4 regions of the Pseudomonas sp. CGJS7 genome follow, and region 3 is predicted to be linked to each of the others. Evidence: riboswitches for the same ligand, from Rfam matches in the RefSeq annotation. Region 3 holds a riboswitch; each other region holds the start of a gene.
What was found. Region 3 has a riboswitch for cobalamin ahead of V7787_RS25785 (CbtB domain-containing protein). Riboswitches for the same ligand answer to the same signal wherever they lie in the genome.
Positions count from the first base shown of each region.

Region 1: another riboswitch for cobalamin. It lies ahead of btuB (TonB-dependent vitamin B12 receptor); the one in region 3 lies ahead of V7787_RS25785 (CbtB domain-containing protein).
Region 2: another riboswitch for cobalamin. It lies ahead of cobO (cob(I)yrinic acid a,c-diamide adenosyltransferase); the one in region 3 lies ahead of V7787_RS25785 (CbtB domain-containing protein).
Region 4: another riboswitch for cobalamin. It lies ahead of V7787_RS05250 (ABC transporter substrate-binding protein); the one in region 3 lies ahead of V7787_RS25785 (CbtB domain-containing protein).

Region 1 is NZ_JBAMDI010000027.1:14,863-19,284, reverse strand. Features, by position in the region: gene bioD (dethiobiotin synthase) at 1-356, opposite strand, end outside; gene V7787_RS17820 (GAF domain-containing protein) at 475-957, shown strand; gene V7787_RS17815 (TfoX/Sxy family protein) at 954-1,403, shown strand; cobalamin riboswitch at 1,671-1,920, shown strand; gene btuB (TonB-dependent vitamin B12 receptor) at 2,053-3,936, shown strand; gene V7787_RS17805 (hypothetical protein) at 4,188-4,422, opposite strand, start outside.
Region 2 is NZ_JBAMDI010000007.1:141,670-146,091, forward strand. Features, by position in the region: gene V7787_RS07055 (cobyrinate a,c-diamide synthase) at 1-1,132, opposite strand, end outside; gene cobO (cob(I)yrinic acid a,c-diamide adenosyltransferase) at 1,129-1,740, opposite strand; cobalamin riboswitch at 1,861-2,081, opposite strand; gene V7787_RS07065 (C40 family peptidase) at 2,204-2,737, opposite strand; gene V7787_RS07070 (C40 family peptidase) at 2,878-3,516, opposite strand; gene hda (DnaA regulatory inactivator Hda) at 3,644-4,351, opposite strand.
Region 3 is NZ_JBAMDI010000047.1:60,214-64,635, reverse strand. Features, by position in the region: gene V7787_RS25800 (alpha/beta fold hydrolase) at 1-183, opposite strand, end outside; gene V7787_RS25795 (LysE family translocator) at 205-834, opposite strand; gene V7787_RS25790 (GNAT family N-acetyltransferase) at 958-1,437, shown strand; cobalamin riboswitch at 1,557-1,779, shown strand; gene V7787_RS25785 (CbtB domain-containing protein) at 1,873-2,061, shown strand; gene V7787_RS25780 (CbtA family protein) at 2,071-2,757, shown strand; gene V7787_RS25775 (cobalamin biosynthesis protein) at 2,757-3,143, shown strand; gene cobM (precorrin-4 C(11)-methyltransferase) at 3,178-3,930, shown strand; gene V7787_RS25765 (DUF1272 domain-containing protein) at 3,997-4,239, shown strand.
Region 4 is NZ_JBAMDI010000005.1:45,682-50,103, reverse strand. Features, by position in the region: gene V7787_RS05255 (DUF1624 domain-containing protein) at 25-1,191, shown strand; cobalamin riboswitch at 1,220-1,417, shown strand; gene V7787_RS05250 (ABC transporter substrate-binding protein) at 1,529-2,539, shown strand; gene V7787_RS05245 (FecCD family ABC transporter permease) at 2,539-3,555, shown strand; gene V7787_RS05240 (ABC transporter ATP-binding protein) at 3,552-4,340, shown strand; gene V7787_RS05235 (pseudoazurin) at 4,358-4,422, shown strand, end outside.

The sequences.
Region 1 (4,422 bases), on a different contig from region 3:
ACCGTTTCGGCCAGCGCGGCCAGGCGCGCGTGCGCTTGCACGATGATGTCGAGCGAGATCTCCACGCCGGCTTCGGCCGCGGCGATTTCCGGCGCCAACGGTTGCGGCAAGGCGTAGGGATTGACGTCCTGGTAGCGCGGCGTCGGCGAACTGGCCGCCTGCAACAGCAACGCGTCCTCGTTGCGCCAGCCCTCATCGCTGGCCTGGCAACCGCTGGCGACCGGCTTCATCCCCACCGCGCGCGTGCCGCCGGCGCGCAAGGCGTGCAGCAGGCAGGCGCTGGCGATGGATTTGCCGATACCGGTGTCGGTGCCGGTGACGAACAGGCCGCGCGGGAGCGGTTGAGACGGGGACATAGGCAGGATTCGCTGAGAGGGCGGCGGGAACCGGCGGCGCGTGTGACTGACCTCGCGCTTTTCGGCGCCGCCGACCGGCCATGGTAGTCGCGGCGAGCGCCGCTGCTACACTCCGAAGATGTTTACAGCCTCCACACTTTCGGGCGGTAAGTCCGAGCAGTACGCCCAATTGGTCGAGCAAGCGCGCGCGCTGCTGGACGGTGAGAGCGACCGCATCGCCAACGCCGCCAACCTGTCGGCGCTGGTCAATCAGTCCCTGCCCGAGCTCAACTGGGTCGGTTTTTATTTCTACGACGGCCGCGAACTGGTGGTCGGTCCGTTCCAGGGCCTGCCGGCCTGCGTGCGCATTCCGCTGGACAAGGGCGTGTGCGGCGCGGCGGCGAGCAGCCGCCAGACCCAGCGCGTGGCCGACGTGCACGAGTTCCCCGGCCACATCGCCTGCGACGCGGCATCGCGTTCGGAAGTGGTGGTGCCGTTGCTGCGCGACGGCCAGTTGCTCGGCGTGTTCGATCTGGACAGCCCGGTGCCGTCGCGTTTCGACGCCGACGATCAGGCCGGGCTGGAAGCGCTGGCGCGGGTGTATGTGGAGTCGCTGGCATGAGCGCGCCGAAGATGCGCAACATCGGCCCCAAGAGCGCGGCCTGGCTGCGCCAGGTCGGGCTGCGCACGCACGAGGACATCGCCGCGGTCGGCACGGTCGAGGCGTTCATGCGGGTCAAGCGCGCCGGCTTCAAGCCGACCTTGAACCTGCTCTACGCGATCGAAGGCGCGCTGCTGGACTGCCACTGGCAGGAGATCAGCGATGAGCGCCGGCAGGAGCTGATCCTGGCCGCCGACGCCGCCACCGCGCTGTTGCCGGCGCCGCGCAACAAGCCGGCGGCCGCGCCGGTGCGCACTACGGTGCATGCGCAGGAAGAGCGGTTCGATGAGCCGGGTGGGTTCGGTGGCGGGTTCGGTCGCGACGACGAGGATCGTGGCGATGAAGGCGATGGTCCGTCGGACGACGATGGGCGCGACGAGCACAGCGACGATGATCGCAACGATTGAAGTAGTGGGGCTGCGCTGCGAGTCCGCCGGCCCTCATCCGCCCTTTCGGGGCACCTTCTCAGCCTTGCACACCCTTCGGGCGCCGCAAGCGGGAAAAGGGCTCGATCCCTCGCCCCTGCGCTCTAAGCCCCTCTCCCGCTTGTGGGGTGAGGGGTCGCGCTTACGAGCCATTGGCTCGCGCGACACCGAACGCCCGAACGCTATGCGTTCGGGCCGGGGCGTGGGTTGGGGTGAAGGCCGCCAGGCGCCCCGCCCCCACATCGCGTACACTGCGCCCCGCTTCGAGGTGACCCCACGGCCCAGCCGCCGGGGTTGAAACGGGAAGCCGGTGACGCGCCAAGGTCCGGTCGGACACTCCGACCCGCCCCGCCCATTCCGGCACTGCCCCCGCAACGGTAAGCAAGTCAGGTCGCGGCCACCGCCACTGTGCTCAGTCACGGGAAGGCGCCGCGCCCGGGAATCGGCCCGCGCCGTTCCGCTTGCGAGTCCGGAGACCGGCCTCGACGCGCCACAGGTTGCGATGCGGAGGGCATTGCGGCGGCTACAGCGCCTTCGCGCGCTGCCTTGCCTGCCCGCACGTCCCTTCCCCGCCGCCGCCCATTAGCCGTTTTCGTCGCGCGCTGGATCGCGCGTGCGCTGGAGTCCCCACATGCGTTGCCTGAACCTGTCCCTCGCCATCGCCTGCGCGCTCGCGCTGCCGGCCACCGCCGTCGCCGCGCCCGCCGGCGCGCCCACCGACCTGGATCAGGTCGTGGTCACCGCCAACCGCACCGCGGTCAGCGTCAACGATCTGCTGACCCCGGTCGAAGTGCTGGACCGCGCCGACATCGAGCGCAGCCAGGCGCGCGATCTCAACGACCTGCTGCGCGGCCGCGCCGGCATCACCCTGGCCAACCAGGGCGGCCAGGGCAAGTTGACCACGCTGTTCCTGCGCGGCAGCGAATCCGACCACGTGCTGGTGCTGGTCGACGGCATCCGCATCGGTTCGCCGACCTCGGGTCTGGCCGCGCTGCAGGATCTGCCGCTGGAACTGATCGACCGGATCGAAATCGTGCGCGGCCCGCGTTCGAGCCTGTACGGCGCCGACGCCATCGGCGGCGTGATCCAGGTGTTCACCCGTCGCGAGCAGCAGGGCTTCGCCCCGCGCGTGCACGCCGGCGGCGGCAGCAACGGCACGGTCGAGTTCGGCAGCGGCTTCGGCGGCCGCAGCGGCGGCAACTGGTTCGGCGCCGACTACAGCTTCCGCAAGACCCAGGGCATCAACGCTTGCCGCGGCGCCGGTTTCCCGGTGTTCGCCGGCTGCTTCACCACCGAGCCCGATCGCGACGGCTACGAAAGCCACGCGCTGTCGCTGCGCGGCGGCGTCGAGTTCAACGAGCAGTGGAGCATCGAAGGTCAGGCGCTGCGCGCGGAAGGCCAGAACTCCTACGACGGCGACTTCGGCAACTACTCCGAAACGGTCCAGCAAGTGATCGGCGGCAAGCTCGATTGGCGTCCGTCGGAGGCGGTGCATGTGCAGCTGAGCGCCGGCCGCAATGTGGACTCCTCGCAGAACTACGACCTCAAGGGCACGGCCGTCGGGCCGGCCGGGATTTCTCCGAAGCAGCGCATCGGCTTCTTCGATACCGATCGCGATAGCGCGACCTTGCAGGCCGATTTCAACCTCTTCGAAGGCCACGTGTTGACCGCCGGCTTCGATTGGCTGCGCGACCGCGTCGACAGCAACACCACTTACGACGAAATCGAACGCGACAACAAGGCCGGTTTCGTCCAGTACCAGGGCCGCTTCGGCAACCAGTCGTTCGAAGCCAGCGTGCGCCGCGACGACAACGAGCAGTTCGGCGGCCACACCACCGGCGGCGCCGCGTGGGGCCTGAACTTCGCCGAGAACTGGCGCGTCACCGTGGGTTACGGCACCGCGTTCAAGGCGCCGACCTTCAACGAGCTGTACTACCCGTTCTTCGGCAACGCCCAGCTCAAGCCGGAAGAATCCAAGACCTGGGAAATCGGCCTGGCCTACCGCGGCGACAACTTCAATGCGCGCATCGACGGTTTCGACACCCGCGTGGATGAGCTGATCACCTTCGACTCGGCGATCAACCTGCCCAACAACATCGAACGCGCGCGCATGCGCGGCGCCGAGATCGGTATCGACACCACCTTCGCCGAGTGGACCCTGGCGGCGAGCGCGAGCTGGCTGGACACCGAGAACCGCGTCGGCTTCGCCCGCGGCAACGACCTGCCGCGCCGCGCCAAGCACAGCGCCCGCATCGACCTGGACCGCGCCTTCGGCAAGTTCCGCGTCGGCGCCACCGCGGTCGGCTACGGCTCGCGTTACGACGATGTCGCCAACAGCGTCCGCGTCGGCGGCTACGGCACCCTGGATCTGCGCGCCGAATACGCCTTTACCGATGCGCTGAGCCTGCAGGCGCGGGTGGCCAATGTGTTCGACCGCGAGTACGAAACCGTGTCGTACTACAACCAGCCCGGCCGCGAGTGGTTCGTGACCTTGCGTTACGCGCCCAAGCCCTGATTCGGCGGCGAGCGTTCAAGCAAAAGCCCGGCTTAGGCCGGGCTTTTTTTTCGAAGATCGTTGTGCAGGAACTGCGATCGCACCGGCGCGGTAGCTTCATTGGCGCGGTCGCGGCTCGCGCCGCTCCTACAGGTAGGCCATGTGCCTATTTCGTGATTTTGCCCGCAGCCCTGTAGGAGCTGCGCGAGCTGCGACCGCGAATCGACAACGATCGCGCAAGTCACGCCACCGCCGCGTTCGACCACCAGCCCTTACCGCCAAGCCCACGCACGCAACCGCGCCAGTTCCGGCGAACGCCAAACCGCCACGCCGTAGGGACTGGAACACAAGCGATGCTCCGGGTTCGCGACGCGGCTTTGCGCATCCGCGCCCCAAGCCGTCGACGCGACCCGCGCGTGCAACTCGGCCAATCCCTGCGCGCCGCATTGCGCCGCGTGTTCCAACGCCAGCACGAACTCCGCCGGTTCGGGATAGAACGGCGACAGG
Region 2 (4,422 bases), on a different contig from region 3:
GGTGATAGGTGTGACCGCGCAAGGTCCCCTCCGGCAGTTCCACCGCCTGCAGCGCCAGGGCAGCCAGGCGCTTCTGCATGGTCGCCTCACCCGGCAGCAGGCCGAGCAGTTCGGCACGTTCGCCGGCCACGTCAGTCAGGGCATCGAGCAGGTACAGCATGCCGCCGCACTCGGCCAGCAATGGCTTGCCCTGTGCGTGGTGGGCGCGGATCGCCTCGCACATCGGTGCGTTGGCGGCCAGCGCATGGTGATGCAGCTCAGGATAACCACCCGGCAGATACAGGCTGTCTACCGCCGGCAGTTCGTGGTCGTGCAGCGGCGAGAAGAACACCAGCTGGGCACCTTGGTTGCGCAACAGGTCGAGGTTAGCGCCATAGATGAAGGCGAACGCCTCGTCCCGCGCCACGCCAATGCGCACACCGGCCAGCGAGGCAACGCTGGCTTGCGGTTCCGGCTCGGCAAAGCTGACTGGCGGCGGCAACGCCGCATCGCAACTGGCGCCCAGCGCTTCGGCGGCAGCGTCGAGGCGGGTGTCCAGGTCATTCAGCTCGCTGGCCTGCACCAGGCCCAGGTGGCGGCTGGGCAGCTCGATGCCGCGCTCGCGGGACAAGCCGCCATACCAGCGCAAGCCCTCGGTCAGGCTGCCTTCGAGCAGTTGCGCATGACGCAGGCTGCCTACCCGATTGGCCAGCACGCCGGCGAACGGCAGATCGGCCTGGTACCGCGCCAGGCCCAGGGCCAGGGCGCCGAAGGTCTGGGCCATGGCTGTGCCGTCGATCACCGCCAGCACCGGCACGCCAAAGTGGCGCGCCAGGTCGGCGCTTGACGGGGTACCGTCGAACAGCCCCATCACCCCTTCGATGAGGATCAGGTCAGCCTCGCCAGCAGCTTCCCACAGCAGACGACGGCTTTCCTCGGCACCGATCATCCACAGATCCAGCTGATACACCGGCGCGCCACTGGCCCGTTCGAGAATCATCGGGTCAAGAAAGTCGGGCCCGCATTTGAACACCCGCACCTTGCGCCCGAGGTTGCGGTGCAGGCGGGCCAGCGCAGCAGTGACGGTAGTCTTGCCCTGGCCAGAGGCCGGCGCCGCGATCAACACGGCGGGGCAGTGCCGCGATCGACTCACAGTTCGACGCCTTTCTGTGCGCGGATACCGGCCTGGAAGGCGTGCTTGAGCATGCCCATTTCGGTCACGGTGTCGGCCAGTTCGATCATCTCGGGCTTCGCAGCGCGGCCAGTGACAATCACATGCTGCATGGGCGGGCGGGCCTGAATGTCGGACAGTACCTGGTCCAGGTCGAGGTAACCATGTTTGAGGGCGATGTTGAGCTCGTCCAGCACCACGAACTGTACACCCGGGTCCTGCAGCAACTGGCGCGACACCGCCCAGGCGGCTTGCGCAGCGGCGATGTCACGCTGGCGGTCCTGGGTTTCCCAGGTAAAGCCCTCGCCCATCACGTGGTAGCGCACCTGTTCGGGGAAGCGACGGAAGAACAGCTCCTCGCCGGTGCTGTTGCGGCCCTTGATGAACTGCACCACACCGCATTGCATGCCGTGGCCCAAGGCGCGCGCGAGCATGCCGAAGGCCGAACTGCTCTTGCCCTTGCCATTGCCGGTCAGCACCAGCAGCAGGCCACATTCGTTAGGGGAATTGGCGATGCGTTCGTCGATGACCGCCTTCTTGCGCTGCATGCGCGCCAGGTGGCGTTCGTCGCGTTCGGTGGAATCGCTCATCAGGGTTCTCCGCTGGCTGGCACCACAGCAATGCGCGGCGACAGGTAATAGGCAGGCAAACGGAGAACGCGCAGAGGCCATGGCTGGGCGCCACGGTGCACCGCGCATCACCCTCCGTGATGCCGTTGGCAGTATCAGGCCGGTCTCCGGGCTTGTGAGTGGGCCTTGGCCCTGGCCTGCGCGCCTTCCCGGATGCTGGCACCCAGTGGCCCTGCGCGGCCTTTTACTCATCCACCGTTGCGGGGGCAGCGCCGGAATCGCGCCATGCTGGCGCCCACCGGCTTCCCAGTTTCACCCTGCCCAGTCGGGGCTGGCAGGGCACCTGAAACACGCCGCGAAGGTTAGAGGGTTGCACCGGGAGCGTCAATCGAAGCGGGTGGTCTGGCGGGTGAGCAAAACACCTTGAATCCAGGCAGCCGGTATCGGCCCCAAGCTCGAGGGGGCCGCTAAACAGGCATGGATATCAAGGGTTCTGTGCCAGATGCCCTTGCGGAATCACCCGCTTGGCCTGCAGGTAGGCCTTGGCCCAGTAGCTGTTTGACAGGTAGTCCAGGCGCACGGTGCCACCGGTGGAAGGTGCATGTACGAAGCGGCCGTCCCCGACATAGATGCCGGCATGGCTGACCTGCGAGCCGCCACTGGTGGCGAAGAACACCAGGTCACCAGACTGCAGCGAACTGACATCCACCGTCGGTGCGCGCATGACAATCATCTCTCGCGTCGAGCGCGGCAGGCTGATGCCAGCAGCATCACGGTACACATACTTGATCAGGCCGCTGCAGTCGAAGCCGGAGTCCGGGGTATTGCCCCCCCAACGATAGGGCGTGCCTACCAGACCAATGGCGCGAATCAGCACGTCATCGGCAATCGGTGAAGGACTGGGCTGGCTATAGGTAACCTGCGGCTGTACCACAGGGGCCGGCGCAGGCGCACGGCTGGAGCATGCAGCCAGCAAGGCTGCCAAGGAGAGAAATGCGAAGCGCGCCATCTTTACCATGGCCAGAACATCCTGTCTGAGACCGCTGCGCTGCAGCCGAAAAGAGTTGAGAGTTTAGATTAGACGCTTTCTGTAAATGCGCACGGCGGCGAGCTTTTTTTCAAAGCATCACCGCCGCGGCAGGGTACATCATTTTGATATCAGTTGCGCGCGATGTTGGTCGGCGCCATGGCCAAGGCGCGCTTGGCTTCAATGAAGGTCTTGCTCCAGTAGCGATCACCGAGGCTGTCGATGCGCACACCGCCACTGCGACGGCTGCTGGAGTGGATGAACTGGTTGTCACCCAGGTAGATGCCGGCATGGCTTACCCGGCCGCGGCCATTGGTGCTGAAGAACAGCAAGTCACCTGGCTTGAGCTTGTTGCGGGCCACTTTCGGCGCATCAACGTTGATCATTTCACGCGTGGAGCGCGGCAGCGTCATGCCCGCCTCTTCGCGGAACAGGTAACCGATGAAGCCACTGCAGTCGAAGCCGGACTTTTCCGAGGTACCACCAAAGCGGTAGCGGGTGCCGATCAAGGACATGCCGCGCTCGAGAATGCTGTCAGCCAGAACCGGCAATTGGTAAGGCTTGCCGCCGGAGAAAGACGCCAGGTCATCTTCGGTGGCCAGCTCTTCCGGCTCGCCGAATACCGACGAGGAAGAGGCCTTGGCCTTGATAGCCGATTGTGCAGTGATCGGGGTGTGATCCTGGGGCTGAGATACCGGGCCTTGGGCCGCGCAGCCAAAAAGCAGGGTCACGAGTGCGAGTGGCACGAGGGGTGCGAAGCGCTTCAGCATGGGCACGACCGTGTCTGTAATCCTTTAGAAGGGTGAAACTATGCCCTCTATCATGGCCATTTGCAAATTTTATCGAAAAAGATGTGACTTTTTTGTTTTACCGCTCTGGCCCAGGGTTTTCAGGGGGTTACCAGCCGAGGGTTTCCTTGAGAAACGGAATGGTGAGCTTGCGTTGTGCCTGCAGCGACGCCTGATCGAGGCGCTCGAGCAAGTCGAACAACGCGCTCATGCTCCGCGCGCCACGGGTGAGGATGAAATGGCCGACTTCGTCGGTCAGGTGCAGGCCACGGCGCGAAGCTCGCAGCTGCAAGGCGCGCAGCTTGTCTTCGTCGGACAGGCCGCGCATCTGGAACACCAGGGCCAGGGTCAATCGCGACTTCAGGTCCGGCAGCTTGATCGGCAGCTCACGCGGTGATGCCGAGGCAGCCAGCAGCAAGCGTCGGCCGCTGTCGCGCAGGCGGTTGAACAAGTGGAACATGGCCTCTTCCCAATCCGCCTTGCCGGCGATCACATGCAGATCGTCGATGCACACCAGTTCGTACTGGGCCAGGTAGTCGAGCAGTTCCACGCCACGGTCGAGCAACTGCGCCAGCGGCAGGTAGACAGCGGGCTCGCCACGTTGCTGGAAGCGATGGGTGGCGGCCTGCAGCAGGTGGGAACGGCCAACACCCTGCTTGCCCCACAGGTAGATAAGGCTCTCGGTCCAGCCGGCGTCGGCTTCGCATAGCCGCTCGACGTAACCCAATGCCGCAGCATTGGCGCCCGGATAGTAGTTGATGAAGGTGGCGTCATCGCGCAGGCGCACACCCAGGGGCAACTGGATCGGTGGTTTCATGCTCGCGGGCGGTCGACGGGACCGCTGGGGGCCTTTGGTGAACAATCTGCAAAGTCTATACCCGCAACGCG
Region 3 (4,422 bases):
CTGAACGTCGCAGAGCCACAGGTCGAAATGCTCGCCCAGGCGCATCAGCAACGGTTGGTAGGCCAGGCAACAGAAGCCGTTGCCATGCAGAAAGTGCAGCAGTGGTTTGCCACTGGCCGGAGTTCGCCAGCCACGCAGGGTGAAACCTTCGGCGCATTCGTGGGACCAGGGAATCAACTGCATCGGCTTACTGTACTCTCGGGGTCAGGAAAACGCTGATTCTACAAATAGCAGCGGGTACAGGGAAATCACCAGCAACAGGGCCATCACGACATTGAACAGCATCAGCCAGCGCGAATTCTGCAACAGGTTGCGCAGGGCGCTGCCGAACATCACCCATACCCCCACGCTGGGCAAGTTGACCAAAGCGAACAAGGCCGCAATGACGATCACGTTGGTTACATAGCCTTGCGCTGGCGTGTAGGTGGTAATCGCCCCTACCGCCATCACCCAAGCCTTGGGGTTGACCCACTGGAACGCCGCCGCACCCCAGAAGCCCAGCGGTTTGCGGGCACTGGACGCGGCCGTGCCGACCGGCCCGGAAGTGGCGATCTTCCAGGCCAGGTACAGCAGATAGGCGGCGCCAGCGTAGCGCAGCACCGTGTACAGGGGTGGCCAGGCCTTGAATACCTCACCCAGCCCCAGGCCGACGGCCAGCACCATCATCATGAAACCAAAACTGATACCCAAGGCATGAGGGACCGAGCGGCGCACGCCGAAGTTCACCCCCGAGGCCAGCAACATGGTGTTGTTGGGGCCCGGGGTGATGGAAGACACAAAGGCAAACAGCACAAAGGCGGTCAGCAGGTCGGCAGAGGCAAGCATGGCGGGCATTCCACTTTCTTTATTGGTGCTGTCACACTAACGGAGCGCCACTCCCAGCAACCGATACAGTTCGATTAAATTACGCAGATACACATCACTGTACCGACAATCCGGATCAAGGAAGCCGTCACCATGAGCCTCACCATTCGCCCTGCCGTTCGTACCGATGCCGAGCAGATCCTCACCTTCATCACCGAACTGGCCGAGTACGAACGCGCGCGCCACGAGGTGGTCGCCACCCTTGCCGACATCGAGCACAGCCTGTTCGACGAAGGCAGCACTGTGCACACCCTGATGTGCGAGCGTGATGGCCGTGCAATTGGCTTTGCCGTGTACTTCTACAGCTACTCGACCTGGCTCGGGCGCAATGGCATCTATCTGGAAGACCTGTACGTAACCCCCGAGCAACGCGGCGATGGCGCCGGTCGGCAGTTGTTGCAGCACATTGCCCGCGAAGCGCTGGCGAACAACTGCGGGCGTCTGGAATGGAGTGTGCTGGACTGGAACGAACCAGCGATCGGCTTCTACCAGAAACTGGGGGCCGAGGCGCAGGATGAGTGGGTGCGCTACCGGCTGGATGGCGACAAGCTGGCGGCATTCGCCCGCGGGTGATCGCCCGGTTTCTGCACTTCTGCCTGCTGGAAGAAGACTGCAGGCCTGAGCCTGTCGTACCTGCTGTTCGACAGCCTCGCACGCTGTATGACATTGACGCCAAGCCCGCCCCATGCTCTCCTTATGCCTCGCGTTCAGGTGCCCCTCAGGGGGTGAAACGGGAAACCGGTGCGTCCCAGGCCCTTCAGCAGGGCCGGACAATGCCGGTGCTGCCCCCGCAACGGTAAGCGAGTGAAGCGTCTGTACCACTGTGCCTCGTAGTACGGCATGGGAAGGTGACGCGTTCCAGGAGCCCAGCTCTTCCTCGCAAGCCCGGAGACCGGCCTGGCGTTCATGAACACCCCGCGGTGGGCGGGCGCTGTTGCATTCCCTTGGGCGACCACGTCCGGGGCTGCCGCGCTCGCCCATTGCCCACAAAAAGCAGAGGATCGCGTCATGCCCGTCACCAGCGCCAAACAACACAGCCTTGCTACCCCCGTTACGCTCAGCCAGCGTGTAACCATCGCCGTCGGTGCCAGCTTGCTGGGTCTGTGCCTGGTCTACTTTGCCGGGTTCTCGCACATCGAGGCCGTGCACAATGCCGCCCACGACACCCGCCACAGCGCCGCCTTCCCCTGCCACTGAGTACGCCTGATGATCACGCGCATTGCCCGTACTGCGGGCTTCAGCGGGCTCCTTGCAGCCCTGTTGCTGACCTTGCTGCAAAGCTTCTGGGTGGCTCCGCTGATTCTGGAGGCGGAAACCTACGAGTCCTCGGCCCCGGCCGCACACCACGAACACGGTGGCGAAGTTACCGCTCATGAACACAGCGCCGAAGCCTGGTCGCCGGAAGACGGCTGGCAGCGCGTGCTGTCCACCACAGGCGGTAACCTGGTGGTTGCGGTCGGCTTCGCCCTGATCCTCGCCGCCCTGTACAGCCTTCGCGAGCCCAAACGCGCCGCCACCGGCGCATTGTGGGGGTTGGCTGGCTTCGCCGTGTTCTGCCTGGCCCCAACCCTGGGCTTGCCACCAGAACTGCCGGGTACGGCGGCCGCCGACCTGGGGCAACGCCAAACCTGGTGGGTCGGTACAGCCAGTGCCACAGCGCTGGGCCTGGCCTTGCTGGTGTTCGCCCGCCACTGGCTGCTGAAGGCGCTGGGCGCCGTGCTGCTGGTCATTCCCCATGTAATCGGTGCACCGCAACCCGAGGTGCACGAAAGCCTGGCCCCTGAAGCATTGGAAACCCAGTTCAAAGTCGCCTCCTGGCTGACCAACGCCGCCTTCTGGCTGGCCTTGGGCCTGCTCAGCGCCTGGTTGTTCCGCCGTTCCAGCCAGGCTTGATGCCTGCCTTCTATGCCGGTTTTGGCTGCCGCCGGGGTTGCCCGGCGGATACCTTGCAACGCTTGCTGTGCCAGGCCCTGGACAAACAGGGCCTGGCATTGGCTGACCTGCGCGGTATCGCAAGCATCAGCCTGAAGGCCGACGAGCCCGGGTTGTTGCAACTGGCAGAGCACCTCGGTTTGCCGTTGGTGCTGTACCATGGCGCGCAACTGCAACCCTATGAACCACTGCTCAGCCACCGTTCCGCCGTTGCCCACCGGCACAGTGGCTGCTGGGGCGTAGCCGAGAGCGCGGCACTGGCCCTGGCCAGCCAGCGGCAGGGTACGGCCAGGCTGCTGCTGACGCGCCAGGTACTGGGCCCGGCGACACTCGCCCTGGCCTGCTGAGCGTTTAGCCCCCTCTTTCTTGCCAGGACTTTGCATGACCATCTACTTTATCGGTGCCGGCCCCGGCGACCCGGAGCTGATCACGGTCAAGGGCCAACGGCTGATTCGCCAGTGCCCGGTGATCATTTATGCCGGTTCACTGGTACCCGCCGCCGTGCTCGAAGGCCACCAGGCCGAAACCGTGATCAACAGCGCCGAACTGCACCTGGAACAGATCATCGCTGCCATGCGCAGCGCACACGAAAATGGTCAGGATGTGGCCCGGGTGCACAGCGGCGACCCCAGCCTGTACGGAGCCATCGGTGAGCAGATTCGCCACCTGCAAGCGCTGGGCATCAATTACCAGATCATCCCCGGCGTTACCGCCACGGCAGCGAGCGCCGCCCTGCTCGGCTGCGAGCTGACCTTGCCTCAAGTGGCGCAGACGGTGATCCTTACTCGCTACGGCGACAGCTCGCCCATGCCGCCGGGTGAACAGTTGGGCGACCTGGCGCGCCATGGCAGCACCCTGGCAATTCATCTGGGGGTCAAGCACCTGTCACGCATTGTCGATGAGTTGATGCCGCACTACGGCGCGAACTGCCCGGTTGCGGTGGTGCATCGGGCCACCTGGCCAGACCAGGATTGGGTGCGCGGCAACCTCGGCGATATCGTCGAACGCGTAGCGGCCAAGGATTTCCGGCGCACGGCGCTGATCCTGGTAGGCCACGTCCTGGGGGATACACCGTTCGCCGAATCGGCCTTGTACCGTGCCGGGCATGCCCACCTGTACCGCCCTGGCGACTGAACATTGCCAGCCTTGCCTCGGGCGTAGCAGACTCCGGGTTCCCGCCTGCGAACAGGAGTCATGCCCATGCTGGAACTACGCCCCAACTGCGAGTGCTGTGATGCCGACCTGCCGGGTGACAGCCCCGACGTTATGATCTGCTCCTTCGAATGCACGTTCTGCCGTGCCTGTGCCGAAACTCGCTTCCAAGGCCGCTGCCCGAATTGTACCGGGCAGTTGGTAGCCCGCCCGACGCGGGTCGGTCAGGCATTGGCCAACAACCCTGCCTCCACGCTGCGGATACACAAACCGCACGCCGCCTGCGTCTGAACAACTGCAAAGCACCGGCATCACCGCTGTTTCAGGGTGATGTCTTTCCTGTTTCTTGTAGGACTTTTCAACAATAAGCACTGGGGATTTCAACACTTCTATACTCGGCATTACCAAACCTCGGGAATGGTCGTATCGTGCAGCGCTTCCGATAACCCCACTTGCAGACGTATTCCTGAGTGT
Region 4 (4,422 bases), on a different contig from region 3:
ATTCATTACTATTAGCGTCCACCCATGACAAGCGCCATCGCCACGCCCACTCTGATCACCCAGCGCCTGCAGAGCATCGATGCCCTGCGCGGCCTGGTGATCCTGTTCATGCTCCTGGACCATGTCCGCGAGACTTTCCTCCTGCACCGCCAGGTCGGCGACCCCATGGCCATCGACACCACGGAACCGGCGCTTTTCTTCAGCCGCACCCTCGCCCACCTGTGTGCGCCTGTGTTCGTCCTGCTGACCGGCCTGTCGGCCTGGCTGTATGGCGAGAAGCATCAGGGCCGTGGCGACGTCTCGGCGTTCCTGTTCAAACGGGGGCTGTTCCTGGTGGTGCTGGAGTTCACCCTGGTCAACTTCGCCTGGACCTTCCAGTTGCCCCCCAGCGTGATCTACCTGCAAGTGATCTGGGCCATCGGCGTCAGCATGATCGCCCTGTCGCTGCTGGTGTGGCTGCCGCGCGCCGCACTGCTCGCCCTGGGCGCCAGCATCGTCGCCGGCCACAACCTGCTCGACGGCCTGCACTTTGGCGTGGATTCAGCCCTGCATGTGCCGTGGGCAATCCTGCATGATCGCGGCTGGCTGGCGTTTTCCGAAAACCTGCACCTGCGCACGTCTTACCCGGTGCTGCCGTGGATCGGCGTCATCGCCCTGGGCTACGGCCTTGGCCCCTGGTTCGCCCGCGGCAGCGATGCCGGCCAACGCCAGCAACACCTGCTGGTGGCGGGTTTGCTCGCGCTGCTTGGCTTTGTCCTGCTGCGCATGTTCAACGGTTACGGTGAGGCACCGTGGAGCGGTTACCCAACCTTCATGCAAACCCTGATGAGCTTCTTCAACATCACCAAATACCCACCGTCGCTGCTGTTCCTGACCCTGACCCTGGGCTGCGGCCTGTTGTTGTTGCGCGCGTTCGAACGGGCCGGCCAGGCGCGCTGGATCACTGCCCTGGCGGTGTTCGGTGCGGCACCGATGTTCTTCTATCTGCTGCACCTGTATGTGCTGAAGCTGCTGTACCTGGCCTGCGTGGCGCTGTTCGGGCTCAACCATGGCGACTACTTCGGTTTCGACGGTATTGCAGCGGTGTGGCTGGGCGCGGTGCTGCTGGCGGTTGCGCTGTACCTGCCGGTGCGCGGGTTCGCCCGCCTGAAGCAGCGTCGCCGCGACATCCGTTGGCTGAAGTACTTCTGAAAAGCGTTTTCACCTGGCGGCGCGATGGTCTACCATGCGGGCCGCCGGTTTCCACCACGGAACTAACAGGGAATCCCAGGCCTGCCAATACAGGCCAATCGGAACTGCCCCCGCAACTGTAGGTGCCGAGCCTGCTCCATCGATGCCACTGGGCCTGCCGCCCGGGAAGGCCGGAGCCGGGCCGTGACGCACCAGTCAGGAGACCTGCCGGCCTACATTCACCAACCGGCGGGGTGTCCGGGATTGGCCATCCGTGTTGCCCCAGCCACCCGCTGGGGCTCGGCGATGCCTGTCCGTGCGTTCCTCACCAGAACTGTCCGATAGGAGATCGCCCAGCATGCTGCCCCGTTTCGCCACCCTGCTCGCGGGCCTAAGCCTCACTGGCCTGGCCCAGGCCGCTGCCACCCACTATCCGCTGACGGTCGACAACTGCGGCAAGCCGCAGGTTTTTGCCCAGGCGCCGCAGCGCGCCGTCACCATCGGCCAGGCCGGTACCGAGCTGCTCTATGCCCTGGGGCTGGGTGACAAGCTGGCGGGCACCTCGCTGTGGTTCAACAACGTATTGCCGGAATACCAGGCGGTGAACGCCAAGGTGCCGCGCCTGGCCGACAACGACCCCAGCTTCGAGGCGGTGGTCGGCAAGCGCCCGCAGCTGGTCGCGGCGCAGTTCGAATGGATGGTCGGTGCCCAGGGCGTGGTCGCCACCCGCGAGCAGTTCGATGAGCTGAAGATCCCCACCTACGTGCTGCCATCGGACTGCGAGGGCAAGGACAACCTGGTCGGTGCAGACGGCACCCGCCTGCAAGCGTTCCAGGTAGACAGCATCTACAAGAGCGTCAGCGAACTGGCCGAGATCTTCGACGTTCAGGACCGCGGCGCGGCACTGAACGCCGAGTTGCAAGGGCGCCTCGACAGCGCCAGGGCACAACTGGCCGGCAAGGACCTGTCGGCAACTTCGGCGCTGTTCTGGTTCTCCAGCGCCGACCTGGACATCGACCCCTATGTGGCCGGCCGCCAGGGTGTCGCCGACTTCATGCTGCGCACCCTCGGTGTGCGCAACGTGGTCGAGTCCAGCGAAGAATGGCCAAGCGTAGGCTGGGAAACCCTGGCCAAGGCCAATCCGACCTGGCTGATCATCGCGCGCATGGACCGCCGCCGTTTCCCCGCCGACGACTACCAGAAAAAGCTCGAATTCCTGCGCAGTGACCCGGTAACCCGCAACATGGACGCGGTAAAGCACGACCGCATCATTATCCTGGACGCCGACGCCATGCAGGCCGGCATTCGCCTGTTCCGCGGCGTGCAGACGCTGTCCACGGCCTTCGCCAGCGGTAAAGCAGCCCCGTGATGATCCGCCTGTTACCCAGCATCGCAGTTGCCCTGGCCGCCCTGTTGGTCGCCCTGCTGGCCGGTACCGCCATTGGCGAAACCAACCTGTCGCCCAGCGTGGTCGGCCAGGTGCTGGCCAACCACCTGTGGCAAGCCGCCTACCCGGTGGACCCGATCGACGCCGGCATCGTCTGGAACTACCGCCTGACCCGCACCCTGGTCGCGGCCGCTTGCGGCGCTGGGCTGGCCACCTGCGGTGTCATCCTGCAGGCGATGTTGCGCAACCCACTGGCCGAGCCCTACCTGCTGGGGCTGTCTGCCGGCGCCTCGACCGGCGCGGTACTCGTCGGCCTGTTGGGCCTGGGTAGCCTGGCATTAAGCATGTCCGCAGGGGCTTTCATCGGTGCCGGGGCCGCATTCGCCCTGGTGCTGGTGCTGGCCCGCGCGGCCGGCCCGAGCAGCAACAATGCACCAGTCATCCTTGCCGGTATCGCCGGCTCGCAGCTGTTCAATGCACTGACCGCCTTCCTGATCACCAAGTCGGCCACCGCCGAACAGGCGCGCGGCATCCTGTTCTGGCTGCTGGGCAACCTGAGCGGCGTGCGCTGGCCTTCGGTGTGGCTGGCCGTACCGGTGGCGGTTTTCGGCTTGCTGGTGTGCCTGTGGCATCGCCGTGCGCTGGATGCCTTCACCTTCGGTGCCGATTCGGCCGCCTCGCTGGGCATCCCGGTGCGGCGCACCCAGTTGCTGCTGATCAGTTGCGCAGCGTTGGTGACGGCTGTGATGGTGTCCATTGTCGGCGCCATCGGTTTTGTCGGGCTGGTTATCCCCCATGCCCTGCGCCTTCTGCTCGGCCCCGGGCACAGCCGTCTGTTGCCCGCCAGCGCACTGGGCGGTGCGCTGTTCCTGATTGCGGCAGACATTCTTTCGCGCACGCTGATCACCGGCCAGGTGATCCCGGTGGGCGTGGTTACGGCGCTGATCGGTGCCCCCGTATTCGCGCTGATTCTGGTCAGCCGTCGGGGGCGCCCATGACCGCCATGGCAGCTGTTCGCATCCCTCCGCTGGCCTGCCATGGGCTGGGGCTGCAACTGGCCGGAAATACCGTGCTCAGCGATATCGACCTTCGCGTTGTCGCCGGTGAAACCCTGGGCATCGTCGGCCCCAACGGCTCGGGTAAATCCTCGCTGTTGAAGTTGCTGGCAGGGCTGCGCAACCCCGCCTGGGGCAGCGTGCAGCTCCTGGGTGAGCCACTGGCACAGATGCCCCGCCGCCGTGTTGCCCAGGCGCTGGCGCTGGTCGAGCAACAGGCCGACACACTCGATGCGATCAGCGTGTTCGACGCGGTTGCCTTGGGCCGCACGCCGTGGCTCTCGGCCCTGGCACCGTTCTCCCGGCAGGACTGCGCCATCGTCGATCAAGCCCTGGCCGACCTCGACGCCCTGCACCTGCGCACGCGCCTGTGGGGGTCGCTGTCCGGTGGCGAGCGCCAGCGTGTGCACATCGCCCGCGCGCTGGCCCAACGGCCGCAGGTGCTGCTGCTGGACGAACCGACCAACCACCTGGACATTCAGCATCAGCTGAGCCTGCTGCAACAAGTGCAGGCGCTGCCGGTTACCACCCTGGTAGCGCTGCATGACCTCAACCAGGCGCTGACCTGCGACCGTGTCGCGGTTCTCGACAAGGGCCGCCTGGTCGCCCTCGGCAAACCCTTCGAAGTGCTTACCCCAGAGCGCCTGCTGAACACCTTCGGCGTTCACGCCCACTACCTCACCGACCCTTTCGACGGCGCGCGCATCCTGCGCTTTCGCGCCCCCTGAACTTGGTAGCCCTGCCCATGCTGTTGCGCCCTGTCGCCCTGCTGCTCGCCAGCACCCTGCTTGCCCCGACCGCACTGGCCGA